3 regions of the Microbispora bryophytorum genome follow, and region 2 is predicted to be linked to each of the others. Evidence: predicted binding sites of a transcription regulator. Region 2 holds the regulator's gene; each other region holds the start of a gene.
What was found. Region 2 encodes LexA, which represses DNA repair genes until DNA is damaged. Its sites were predicted from a motif close to TCGAACANNTGTTCGA; they were not measured.
Positions count from the first base shown of each region.

Region 1 (3,978 bases), on a different contig from region 2:
CACCAGCGCCCGCCGAGACCCGCGCACCGTCGCCCCGCTCACCGTCGTCCCGTTCGCCGTCGTCCCGTTCGCCGTCGCCCCGCTCACAGCGCCTCCGCGAAGCGCACCCGGACCCCCGGGCGCAGCAGGGCGGGCGGGTCGGCCGCGGTGTCCCACACCACGGTCGCGGTGCGCCCGATCAGCTGCCAGCCGCCCGGCGACTCGCGCGGGTAGACCCCGCTGAACTCCCCGGCAAGCCCCACGGCGCCGGGGGGCACGCGTACGCGCGACTCCGGCCGCCGCGGTACGGCGAGCCGGGAGTCGCCGCCGATCAGATAGCCGAAGCCTGGGGCGAACCCGCAGAAGGCGACCGTCCACGGCGTCCCGGTGTGCGCCGCCACGACCTCGCGTTCGGTGAGCCCGGTCAGCCGGGCCACATCGGCGAGGTCGTCGCCGTCGTACTCCACCGGGATCACCACCTCCTCGGTCGTCGTGCGGCGCCCTCCGGCCGGCCGTACGGCCAGGACGGCGGACTCCACCTCGGCGTGGCGCGCCGGCGGCTCGAACCGGACGAGCAGCGTCCGCGCCGCGGGGACGATGTCGACGACTCCCCGCGGGGGGCCGGCCACGAGGGCGTCGTAGAGGGCGACCACCTCCTCGAGCCGGTCGAGCTCGACCAGGACCGCGTGCTCGCCACAGCGGTGCAGCCGCGCGTTCACGCCCTCTCCTCCACGAAAGGCGCCAGGCCGATACGGGGCACGGGCGGGCCGCAATCGCGGGCCCGCACGGCCGCGACCACCGCGGCGGCCGATGAGGCCGTCTGGGTGCCGGAGGGTCGGTTCACGCGAGGCTCCTTCGCTCACCTCCCCTGGAATCCAGAGGATCGTTCGACGATTCATCGATTCTCTTGCACGCATCGCCACGTTGCTGATCGACCGGGCACGGCCGGCACGGGTGGGTGCGACAGAACCGGATGCCCGCCCGCCGCGTCCTACGGATATGCGGACGCGGATTCTGTGGGTGACGGCGGCGCTGGCCGCGATGGTGCTGCCGGCGGCGTGCGCGTCGACCACGCCTCGCGATCTGGAGACCTGGAACGAGACCGACGCCGCGGCAGCCTCGGCCGCCGCGCGGGAGCGGCCGTCGCCCTCCTGCCTGACCGGCTCGCCGACGCCGCGGCCGAGCCCCATCCGGGGTGGCGGGTGGCGCGTCGCCTACTACGACTACCGTGACCGCATCAGGGGCCTGGCCGTGACCCGCGAGGGGACCGTGTGGGCGGCCGGCGCGCGCGTGCCGGAGCCGTGCGGACCCGAGACGAAGGCGCCGCTGGTGCTGCGCGGGGACGGCGGGCGGTGGCGCGAGGTTCCGGCCCCGCCGCTGACCGAGCCGCGCGCCGTGGCCGCCTCATCCGACCGCGACGTGTGGCTGTTCGGCGAGAACGCCGCCGCGCGCTGGAACGGCCGGAGGTGGACCGTGGCGCCCGGTCCGGGTGCGGAGCCGCAGCGGGTGCACGCGACGGCCTCCGGCGACGTCTGGGCGATCCTGAACGCGAACTTCCTGTACGGAGCAGGGGGAGCCGAGGGCGCCTGGGAGTCCCGGGCGGAGCTGCGGCACTGGGACGGCACGAGATGGCGCACGGCCCGGCCGCCGCTGGTGGCCAAGGGACTGGACGGCCTGCCCGGCGGCGAGGTCTGGGTGGCCGGTTCCAGCCGCGGCAGGGCCGCCGTCGCCCGATGGAACGGCTGGTCCTGGAGCACGGTCCCGCTCCCCGCGGTCCCCGCGTTGCACCGAGCCTCCGCACCGCACGGGGGCCAGCTCTCCGAGCTCGTGGACATCGCGGTGGACGAGTCGGGCGGGGTGGCCGCCGTCGGCTGGGTCGCGTGGGTCTGCGGCACCGAGGAGGAGGACGTGACCTACTGCGGCAGCACGCTGTTCCTGCGGCGGGAGAACGGACGGTGGAGCTACAGCCTGCCGTCCGAGCCCGAGCTCGATCCCCAGCTCCGGCTGGAGGCCGACGGCAAGGGCGGGTTCTGGCTGTTCTACGCGAAGAACGAGTGGAACACGGCGGTCGGTCACCTGTCGGGCGGAAAGTGGACGTACGGGACGTTTCCGGCGGGCCCGCTCGGGCACACCCGGGTGGCGGCCATCGTCGGCGAGCCGGGGGCGGCGCGCGTCTGGGCGGCGGTGGCGGACGACACCGAAGCGGAGGAGCCGCCCTACCGGGGCGGCGGGATCTGGCTCGGCGAGTGATCCGCCGGCGGGCGCGCTTCCTGGGATTTCGCACCCGGGAACGGGCCGCGCCGACTTGCGTTCACCCCGCTGGGAACGTATGTTCGAAGTAGCGGCGATTCTGCCCGAATCATCCGCCCGTCTTCCCCCGGGTGGCCACGAAGCCACAGGGAGAAGGAGTCTTGAGCAGACTTTACGGCGATCCGATCGAGGTGTGGGTCCGGGACGGGCGCCCTGCTCAGTTCGTCTGGCGTGACCGGCTCTACACCGTCCGCGAGATCCAGGACCACTGGGTGGTCGTCAGGGAATGGTGGAAGACCTCGGACGCCGATCCCGGCGAGCGGCGCTTCTGGCGAGTGGGGGCCGCGGCCGGCAAGGAGGTCGGGACCTATGAACTGCGCTTCGACACCGCCAGCGGCGGCTGGCTCCTGCTGAGGGCCTGGGACTGATGGGAACGCTCCAGCTCCCCACGACCGGGGGACGGGCCGCTGGAGGACGGAACGCCGGACGGGCCGGGGGGCGGACGGGGGTGCGCCTGTGACGCACGCCTTCGCCCACCTGCACGTGGCGTCCGCCTTCTCACTGCGGTACGGCACCGCGTTCCCGGCCGCCCTCGTCCGGCGGGCCGCCGAGCACGGCATGGACACGCTGGCGCTGACCGACCGCGACGGCCTCTACGGCGCGGTCAAGCACGTCATCGCCTGCCACGAGCAGGGCGTCCGCCCGGTCGTCGGGGTAGATCTCGCCCTCGACGGCGCCTCTTCCACGCCGGGTTCTTCCACACTGAGTTCTTCCACGCCGGGTTCTTCCACGCCGGGTTCTTCCACGCCGGACGACCTGTTCGGAGGCGGCCTGCCGTCCGGCCGCCGCACCGGACCCAAACCCGGGCACGGGCACGGACCCAAACCCGGGCACGGGCACGGACCTGGGCACGGGCACGGGCACGGACCTGGGCACGGCGGAGGGACGGCGGCCGAGCCGGCGCGGGTCGTCGTGCTCGCGCGCACGAACGGCTGGGCCGCGCTGTGCCGCCTGGTCACGGCCGCCCATTACGCGGGGGAGCGCGGCGCGCCGTACGTCACGCCGGGGATGGTGGCCGAGCACGCGACCGGCCCGGACGGGGAGCCGCGGCTGACCGTGCTGCTCGGGCCCCGCTCCGGCGTCGGCCGCGCGGTGGCCGAGCGGCGCGACGACCAGGCCCGCGCCCTGCTGGCCGCCTGGCGCGCGGTGGTCCCCGACCTGGTCGTCGAGGTCTCCGACCTGTACGGCTACCGCGACGCGAACACCGCCGCCCGCATGATCGGGCTGGCCGACTCGATGGGCGTGCCGGTCGTGCTGACCAACGCGGTCCGCTACCTGGACGCCGCCGACCACCAGATCGGCAACGTGCTCGACGCGGCGCGCAAGCTGGTGCCCCTCGACGGGCGGCACCTCGACGACCCCACGGCTCACGCGTACCTCAAGGACGGCGCCGGCATGGCCCGGGTGGCCGCGCGGATCTGCGGCGGCGACACCGGCCGGGCCGCGCGGCTGCTGGCCGAGACGCGCCGCGTGGCCGACCGGTGCGTGCTCGACCCCGTCGAGGTCGTGCCCCTGCTCGACCCCGAGCGGCCCCGGCTCCACCTGCCGGAGGTCGGCGAGGACCCGGTGCCCCTGCTGCGGCGCCGCTGTGAGGAGGGACTGGCCCGGCGGGGCCTGGAGCGCTCGGCCGAGGCCCGCGACCGGCTCGCCGCCGAGCTCCACGTCATCGAGAAGAAGCGGCTGTCGGGC
Region 1 covers NZ_JBICTF010000006.1:88,077-92,054, reverse strand. Annotated here, with positions in the region: gene ACGFIB_RS21285 (5-oxoprolinase subunit C family protein) at 1-87, opposite strand, end outside; gene ACGFIB_RS21280 (5-oxoprolinase subunit B family protein) at 84-698, opposite strand; gene ACGFIB_RS21275 (hypothetical protein) at 695-823, opposite strand; gene ACGFIB_RS21270 (hypothetical protein) at 979-2,229, shown strand; gene ACGFIB_RS21265 (DUF6504 family protein) at 2,391-2,657, shown strand; gene ACGFIB_RS21260 (DNA polymerase III subunit alpha) at 2,746-3,978, shown strand, end outside.
Region 1: ACGFIB_RS21265 (DUF6504 family protein) is a predicted target of LexA. The motif match lies at 2,301-2,316, and genes of this name have one in related genera.

Region 2 (3,978 bases):
GGGGTTGCTGGCCGTGATGCGCCCGGTCTCCGGGCAGGTGTGCCAGTCGTTGATCGTGTCGTCGTACTGCAGGCCGGGGTCGGCGCACTCCCAGGCGGCCTGGGCCATCTTGCGGAACAGCGACCGCGCCTCGACCTCTTCGATGACCTCTCCGGTGAGCCGGGCCCGCAGGCCGAAGCTCCCGCCGGCCTCGACGGCGCGCATGAACTCGTCGGAGACCCGCACCGAGTTGTTGGCGTTCTGGTACTGGACGGACACGATGTCCTTGCCGCCGAGGTCCATGTCGAACCCGGCGTCGCGCAGCGCGCGGACCTTGTCCTCCTCGCGCGCCTTGGTCTCGATGAACTCCTCGATGTCGGGGTGGTCCACGTCGAGCACGACCATCTTGGCCGCCCTGCGGGTGGCGCCGCCCGACTTGATGGTGCCGGCGGAGGCGTCGGCGCCGCGCATGAAGGAGACCGGGCCGCTGGCCGTGCCCCCACTGGACAGCAGCTCCTTGGACGATCGGATGCGGGAGAGGTTGACCCCCGAGCCCGAACCGCCCTTGAAGATCACGCCCTCTTCCTTGTACCAGTCGAGGATCGACTCCATCGTGTCGTCCACGGCCAGGATGAAGCACGCGCTCACCTGCTGGGGGGAGAGGGTGCCGACGTTGAACCACACCGGGGAGTTGAAGCTGAAGATCTGGTGGATCAGCGCGTGCTTGAGCTCGTGGTCGAAGATCTCCGCGTCCTCGTCGGAGGCGAAGTAGCCGTTCTCGACGCCGGTCCTGGTGTAGACGCCCACGACCCGGTCGACGAGCTGCTTGAGGCTCGACTCGCGCTGGGGGGTGCCCACCGCCCCGCGGAAGTACTTGGTGGTGACGATGTTGGCCGCGTTGACCGACCAGGAGTCCGGGAACTCCACGCCGTGCTGCTCGAAGTTGACCGAGCCGTCCCGCCAGTTCGTCATCACGACGTCGCGCCGCTCCCAGCGGACCTCGTCGTACGGGTGAACACCCGGGGTGGTGAAGATGCGCTTCATCTTCAGGCCCTTGCGCGGGCGCTTGCCCGGCCGACCCCCCGCACCCGATACGGTGCCGCTCACGGTCTCCGTCATGACTTCCCCCTCCCAGGGCCCGATGGAGCCCCTTCTCCGGACCACGCTCGTTATAACCACATCGTCGCGCCGCGCCGTCGCGCGCCGCCGCCCGCCTCGTCCCGGTCCCCCGGAAGGCGCCTACTCCTCGCCCGCCGTGCCGTGGGCCACGCGGAGCCGCTCGATCTCCGCCTCGAAGTCCGCAAGCGTCTCGAAGCTGCGGTAGACCGACGCGAAGCGCAGGTAGGCCACCTCGTCGAGGTCACGGAGCGGGCCCAGGATGGCCAGGCCCACCTCGTGGGAGGCGATCTCGGCCGCGCCGGTGCCCCGGATGCTCTCCTCGACGCGCTGCCCGAGCTGGGCGAGGGAGTCCTCGCCGACCGGGCGTCCCTGGCAGGCCCGCCGCACGCCGGCGATGACCTTCTCCCGGGAGAACGGCTCGGTGACCCCGCTGCGCTTGCTCACCATCAGCAGTACGGTCTCCTGCGTGGTGAACCTGCGCCCGCACTCGGGACAGGTGCGCCGGCGACGGATCGCCGCCCCGTCCTCGGCCGCGCGGCTGTCCACGACCCGGGTGTCCGGGTGGCGACAGAACGGACAGTGCACGTCATCGCCTCCCTGAACGCCCATCCTGAACACAAGGTGTGGTGAACTTACACCGGTGTGACTACTAGATGTTGTGGTCCAACCGTAGGAGCGCCCGACCTTGAACGCAAGTCGAACCGGCGTTGGCCATGGAAGTTCCTGTTCGGCGCGCGTGTCGCGCCTCCAGTCACGGCCGCACCACCTGCCCCACCGGCGCGGAATACGCCCTTTACCCGCCTTTCCCCAGCCCATTTCCGCACGGCCCCTGACCTGGGCGTACTGCGGCCAGAGAAGATCGGGTAAATCGAACACGGGATCGATCGAACTCCCGTACGATGAGGTGGACGGCGAGATCGGTGATTTCGCTGGATATCGAACAATTGTTTGACGGCGATCTTGAATCGCGGTACGGTCGCTCTGTGCGACATGAGGAACACGGATCGAGAGGTGGCATCGTGAGTGACCGAAGTGAGCAAGCGGATGGCGTCAGCGACCTCGCGGTTCGCAGGCGCGACTCGCTTGGCCTCACCCCCAGGCAGCGGAAGATCCTTGAGGTGATCCGCGACTCGGTCCAGCAGCGCGGCTATCCGCCGTCCATGCGGGAGATCGGGGAAGCGGTCCAGCTGACCAGCACCTCCAGCGTGTCGCACCAGCTCACGGCGCTCCAGCGTAAGGGCTACCTCCGGCGTGATCCCCATCGGCCCCGGGCCCTGGAGGTCCGGCTGCCGGGCGAGCCGGTGCTGTGGGTGGACCCGGACGCCACCTCCGAGGAGGAGGCCGGGTTCAACCGGCCCACCGCGGCCTACGTGCCGCTGGTCGGCCGCATCGCGGCCGGTGGGCCCATCCTCGCCGAGCAGAGCATCGAGGACGTGTTCGCGCTGCCCAAGCAGCTCGTGGGCGAGGGCACGCTGTTCCTGCTCCAGGTCTCCGGCGACTCGATGATCGAGGCCGCCATCGCCGACGGCGACTGGGTCGTGGTGCGGCAGCAGCCGGTCGCCGACAACGGCGACATCGTGGCCGCGATGATCGACGGCGAGGCCACCGTGAAGACGTTCAAGCGCAAGGACGGGCACGTGTGGCTGGTGCCGCACAACCCCAACTACGAGCCGATCCCGGGCGACGAGGCCACCGTGCTCGGCAAGGTCACGGCCGTCCTGCGCAAGCTGTAGCCGCGCCGGCGCCCCGCGGTACAACGCACCGCGGGGCGCGGCGGCCGCCTTTCAGGCGGTCAATTATCGGCAATTAGGGTGAGTCGGGTGAAACTTGACTCACTGTCCCTGGACGCGGCCCGCCGGCGTGACGGAATCAAATGGGCCCACGCCGCATCCGGCGTCATCCCCGCCTGGGTCGCCGACATGGACTTCCCCGTGCCCGAGGCGGTCACGGAAGCGATCGCGAGACGTGCCGCCACGGACCTCGGCTATCCCGCCTGGCTGGAGGAGCCCACCGCCGGGCCCCTGGCGGAGGCGTTCGCCGAGCGCATGGAGGCGCGGTACGGCTGGCGAGCCGATCCGGCGCACGTGCGGTCCTACACCGACCTCAACCAGGCCCTCCAGGTGCTGCTGCACGTCATGACCGACCCCGGCGACGCGGTGGCGCTGCACGTTCCGGCCTACGACCCCTTCCTCACCACGATCACCGCGATGAACCGCCGCCTGGTGCCCATGCCGCTGACGGCCGACGGCAGGTTCGAGGTGCCCGGTGCGCCCGTCCGGGTGCTCCTGCTGGTCAACCCGCAGAACCCGTCGGGCCGCTCGTTCACCCGTGAGGAGCTCGATGCGGTCGCGGCGTACGCCGACCGGCACGGCACGCTGGTGATCTCCGACGAGATCCACGCCGACCTGACGTACGCCCCTGCCCGGCACATCCCGTTCGCCACGATCCTGCCCGAGCGCACGGTCACGCTGACCTCCGCCAGCAAGGCCTTCAACATGGGCGGACTGCACTGCTCGGTCGCCCACATCGGCGCGAAGGACGCCAGGGACGCGCTCGGCCGCCAGCCCGCCCACATCTACGGGGCGCCCAGCGTTCTCGGCGTGGAGGCCACAGTCGCGGCGTGGCGGCACGGCGACGCGTGGCTGGAGGAGGTGCTGGCGATCCTGGACCGCAACCGCAGGCGCATCGCCGAGCGGCTCCCGTCGGTGGGGTACCGCATGCCCGAGGCCACCTATCTCGCGTGGCTCGACTTCGGCGTGCCCGGCGCGGCGCACTTCCTCGAACGGGAGGCCCGGGTCAAGCTCAACCCGGGCCCGAACTACGGAGGCGGCGACACCTTCGCCCGCCTCAACTTCGCGACCTCGGCGGCGATCCTGGAGG
Region 2 covers NZ_JBICTF010000003.1:105,661-109,638, reverse strand. Annotated here, with positions in the region: gene ACGFIB_RS09925 (vitamin B12-dependent ribonucleotide reductase) at 1-1,098, opposite strand, end outside; gene nrdR (transcriptional regulator NrdR) at 1,219-1,683, opposite strand; gene lexA (transcriptional repressor LexA) at 2,115-2,831, shown strand; gene ACGFIB_RS09910 (MalY/PatB family protein) at 2,919-3,978, shown strand, end outside.

Region 3 (3,978 bases), on a different contig from region 2:
TCGGCCTGGTCGAGCGGAGCGGCGACGCGGTGGAGGCGCTGTCGCTCGGCAACCAGCAGCGGGTGCAGCTCGCCGTCGCGCTCGTCCACGAGCCGGCGGTCCTGATCCTCGACGAGCCGTTCTCGGGCCTCGACCCGCTGGCGGTCGACGCGCTCGCGGAGGTGCTCAAGGACCGCGCCGCCAAGGGTGTCCCGGTGATCTTCTCCAGCCACCAGCTCGACCTGGTCGAACGGCTCTGCGACTCGGTCGGCATCATCTCGGCGGGCCGCATGGTGGCGTACGGACCGGTCGGCGAGCTACGCGAGCGGGAGGGCCGCGGGACGCTGCGGGTCGTGGTCAGGGACGCCGCGCCCGGCTGGGCCAACGGCCTGCCCGGCGAGCTCACCCGTGAGGGCGACCGCGACGTGCTGCTGTGCGAGGAGGGCGACGATCAGGACATCCTGCGTACGGCGATCGGCGCGGGCAAGGTGGAGCACTTCGGCCGCAGGCAGCCGACGCTGGCGGAGATCTTCAGGGAGGCGGTGGCATGAACGGCCTGTGGCTGGTGGCCCAGCGGGAGATCCGCACCCGCATCAGGACGAAGTCCTACCTGATCAGCCTGGCGGTCAGCGCGGTCCTGGTGGCCGCGCTCGCGTTCCTGCCCAAGGTCCTGGGCGGCGACGACAGCTACGACGTCGGCGTGGTGGGCCAGGCGCCCCCGCCCGCGGCCCAGCTCGCCTACTCCCGGCTGCCGGACGAGGCGGCCGCCCGAAAGGCCGTGGTCGACGGGGACGTCGACGCGGCCCTCGTCAACGGGGACAAGGTCCTCGCGAACGGCGAACTCGACCAGCGGCTGGGGCTGATCCTGGAGAGCGTCCACCGCGACGCCCAGATCAGGGCGGCCGGTCTCACGATCACGCCGCTGACGGTGGAGTCGGTCGGCGCCGACGCCCGCTACGAGGGCGTGCGCACCGGCATCGCCACGCTGATCGTGATGGTGCTGTTCTTCCTGCTCATCTACTCCGCGATGTTCGTCGCCATGGGTGTGGTGGAGGAGAAGGGCAGCCGCATCGTGGAGATCCTGCTCACCTCGGTGCGCCCCTGGCAGCTCCTGGGCGGCAAGATCGTCGGGCTGGGCGCGCTGGGGCTGGTCAACCTCGTCGTGGTCATCGCCGCCGGCCTGGCGGCGTCGTCCGCGACCGGCTTCACGGCCGACCTGCCGCCTGGAATGGGGGGAATCGTGGTCAGCGCGGTCATCTGGTTCGTGCTGGGCTACGCCTTCTTCTCGGCGCTCGCCGCCGCCTTCGGCTCGCTGGTGTCGCGGCAGGAGGAGCTCAACACCGTCCTGACGCCGATGACCATGCTGATGATGTTCACCTACCTGACGGCCTACTTCGCCGCCGTCGAACCGGCGGGCACGGTCGCGCGCGTGCTGTCGTTCGTGCCGCCGTTCTCCTCGATGGTCATGCCTGTACGCACGGCGGCCGTCGACGTGCCGCTCGGGGAGATCCTCGTCGCCGGAGCGCTCATGGCCGTGGCCGTGGTGGCCGTCCTGCTGGGCGCGGCCCGGGTCTACCGGCGGGCGGTGCTCCGCACCGGCGCCCGGGTCAGGCTGGGTGAGGTCGTCCGCTGACGGCGGGGGCGCCGGCGCAGGATCAGGGGTGCGGTGAGAGCGTGCGGCCGATCAGTTCGGCCGCACGCCCGGGGTCGTCGGCGCTCTCCTGGCCGCCCGGTGCCCACAGGAACATCCAGCCTTCCCTGGCAGGCGTCGCGAAGACGACCGTCTGCCTGCCGGTGCCCGGGTGCCGGACGGACAGGACCGGATCGTCCGTCCCGAGCAGTTGCGCGGACATGCCGTGCTCGCGGAGCCGCGCCGCGAGCGCCTCAAGCCGGGCCAGGCGCTGTCCGCTGTAGTCGCCGGTGCCCGTCACGTGGCCCCTCCAGCGGGGAGATTCAGCTTTGCTACAAGGATCGTCCCAGGTCAACGCGCTGGCAACCATGGCAGAGTAACGCCCGGGAATGTAACGGTGCGGTCGGGATACCGTTCGTCCCCGGACTCGGTGGCGGTTCTGGCATGTGATCGAACAGTCGTTCGGCTATATTGGACTGGTCGCCGCCGGGGTGCGCGCCGTCAGGTCGCCGGGGCGCGACAGGCTCCCGGTCCGCCCTCCGTGGGGCGGGCTGCGGGAAGCTCCGGAAAATGTCGGTGGCACCCCGTAGCTTTTCGGTGACCGAGCAGACGACCACCCTTCAGGGGGCACCCAATGGCAATCAACGACCGCGAGAAGGCCCTTGAGACCGCCCTCGCACAAATCGAGCGGCAGTTCGGCAAGGGCAGCGTCATGCGCCTCGGAGACGACGCGCGTGCCCCGATCGAGGTCATCCCCACCGGTTCCATCGCTCTCGACGTCGCCCTCGGCATCGGTGGCTATCCCCGCGGCCGAATCGTCGAGGTGTACGGCCCCGAGTCCTCCGGTAAGACGACGGTCGCCCTGCACGCCGTGGCCAACGCCCAGAAGGGCGGCGGCATCGCGGCGTTCATCGACGCCGAGCACGCCCTCGACCCCGAGTACGCCAAGAAGCTGGGCGTCGACGTCGACGCGTTGCTCGTCTCCCAGCCGGACACCGGTGAGCAGGCGCTGGAGATCGCGGACATGCTGATCCGCTCCGGCGCCGTCGACATCATCGTGATCGACTCGGTGGCGGCCCTCGTGCCGAAGGCCGAGATCGAGGGCGAGATGGGCGACAGCCACGTCGGTCTCCAGGCCCGCCTCATGTCGCAGGCACTGCGCAAGATCGCCGGAGCGCTGAACCAGACCCGGACCACCGCCATCTTCATCAACCAGCTCCGCGAGAAGATCGGCGTCATGTTCGGAAGCCCCGAGACCACCACAGGTGGCAAGGCGCTGAAGTTCTACGCGTCGGTGCGGCTGGACGCGCGCAGGATCGAGACGCTCAAGGACGGCACCGAGCCGGTCGGTAACCGGACCCGGGTGAAGGTCGTCAAGAACAAGATGGCCCCGCCCTTCCGCCAGGCCGACTTCGACATCCTGTACGGCATCGGCATCTCCCGCGAGGGCGGGCTGATCGACATGGGCGTCGAGCACGGGTTCGTGCGCAAGGCCGGCGCCTGGTACACGTACGAGGGCGACCAGCTCGGGCAGGGCAAGGAGAACGCCCGCAACTTCCTGAAGAACAACCCCGACATCGCCAACGAGATCGAGAAGAAGATCAAGGAGAAGCTCGGTGTCGGGCCGCGGCTTGACACGCCGAGCGAGCCCCCCGCCGCCCCGGCGGCGCCGGCCCCCACGTCGGGCCGGGGCAGCAAGGCGGCCAGTGCGCCCAAGCCGGGTGACGTCTGAGCGCAGGCATGAGGCGCGACGAGCCCTCCGGCCCGTACGACGAGATCGGGCCGGGGGACTGGAACTCGGGACCCTGGGGGCCGGCCGAAGATCTACCCGGATCGGCTGAGGACGCCTCCGCGACGATCGCCGCTCTGCGTGCGGAGATTCTGCGTGCGGAGGCAGGGCATGCGGAATTCGGGCATGCGGAGAACGGGCGTGCGGAGAACGGGCAGGAGGCCGGCCGGGCCGGACGCCGCCGTCAGGGACGTGGCGGCCGGCGGGGAGAACGGGCCGGCCTGAGTACACGGGCAGGCCTGGGAGAACACGCTCCGGGAGAACACCACGCTCCGGGAGAACACGCTCCGGAAGACCAAGCTCTGGGAGAACACGAAGCTCCGGAAGATCGGGCGGGCCTGTGGGAACGGGCGGCTCCGGGAAACCGGGCGGGCCAGGGAGGACGTGGAGCGCCGCGGAGCCGGGGAAGGCGGGAGAGGTCCGGCGGGTGGCTTCCCGACGGGCCGCAGGAGGGCACGGCGGCAAGCGAGGGACCACCGGCCGACCCCGAGGCGGTGGCCAGAGCCATCTGTCTGCGGCTGCTGACGATGGCCCCCAAGACCCGGGCCCAGCTCGCGGAGGCCCTGCGCAAGCGGGACGT
Region 3 covers NZ_JBICTF010000001.1:850,043-854,020, reverse strand. Annotated here, with positions in the region: gene ACGFIB_RS03985 (ABC transporter ATP-binding protein) at 1-530, shown strand, start outside; gene ACGFIB_RS03980 (ABC transporter permease) at 527-1,612, shown strand; gene ACGFIB_RS03975 (hypothetical protein) at 1,635-1,910, opposite strand; gene recA (recombinase RecA) at 2,244-3,341, shown strand; gene recX (recombination regulator RecX) at 3,737-3,978, shown strand, end outside.
Region 3: recA (recombinase RecA) is a predicted target of LexA. The motif match lies at 2,060-2,075, and genes of this name have one in related genera.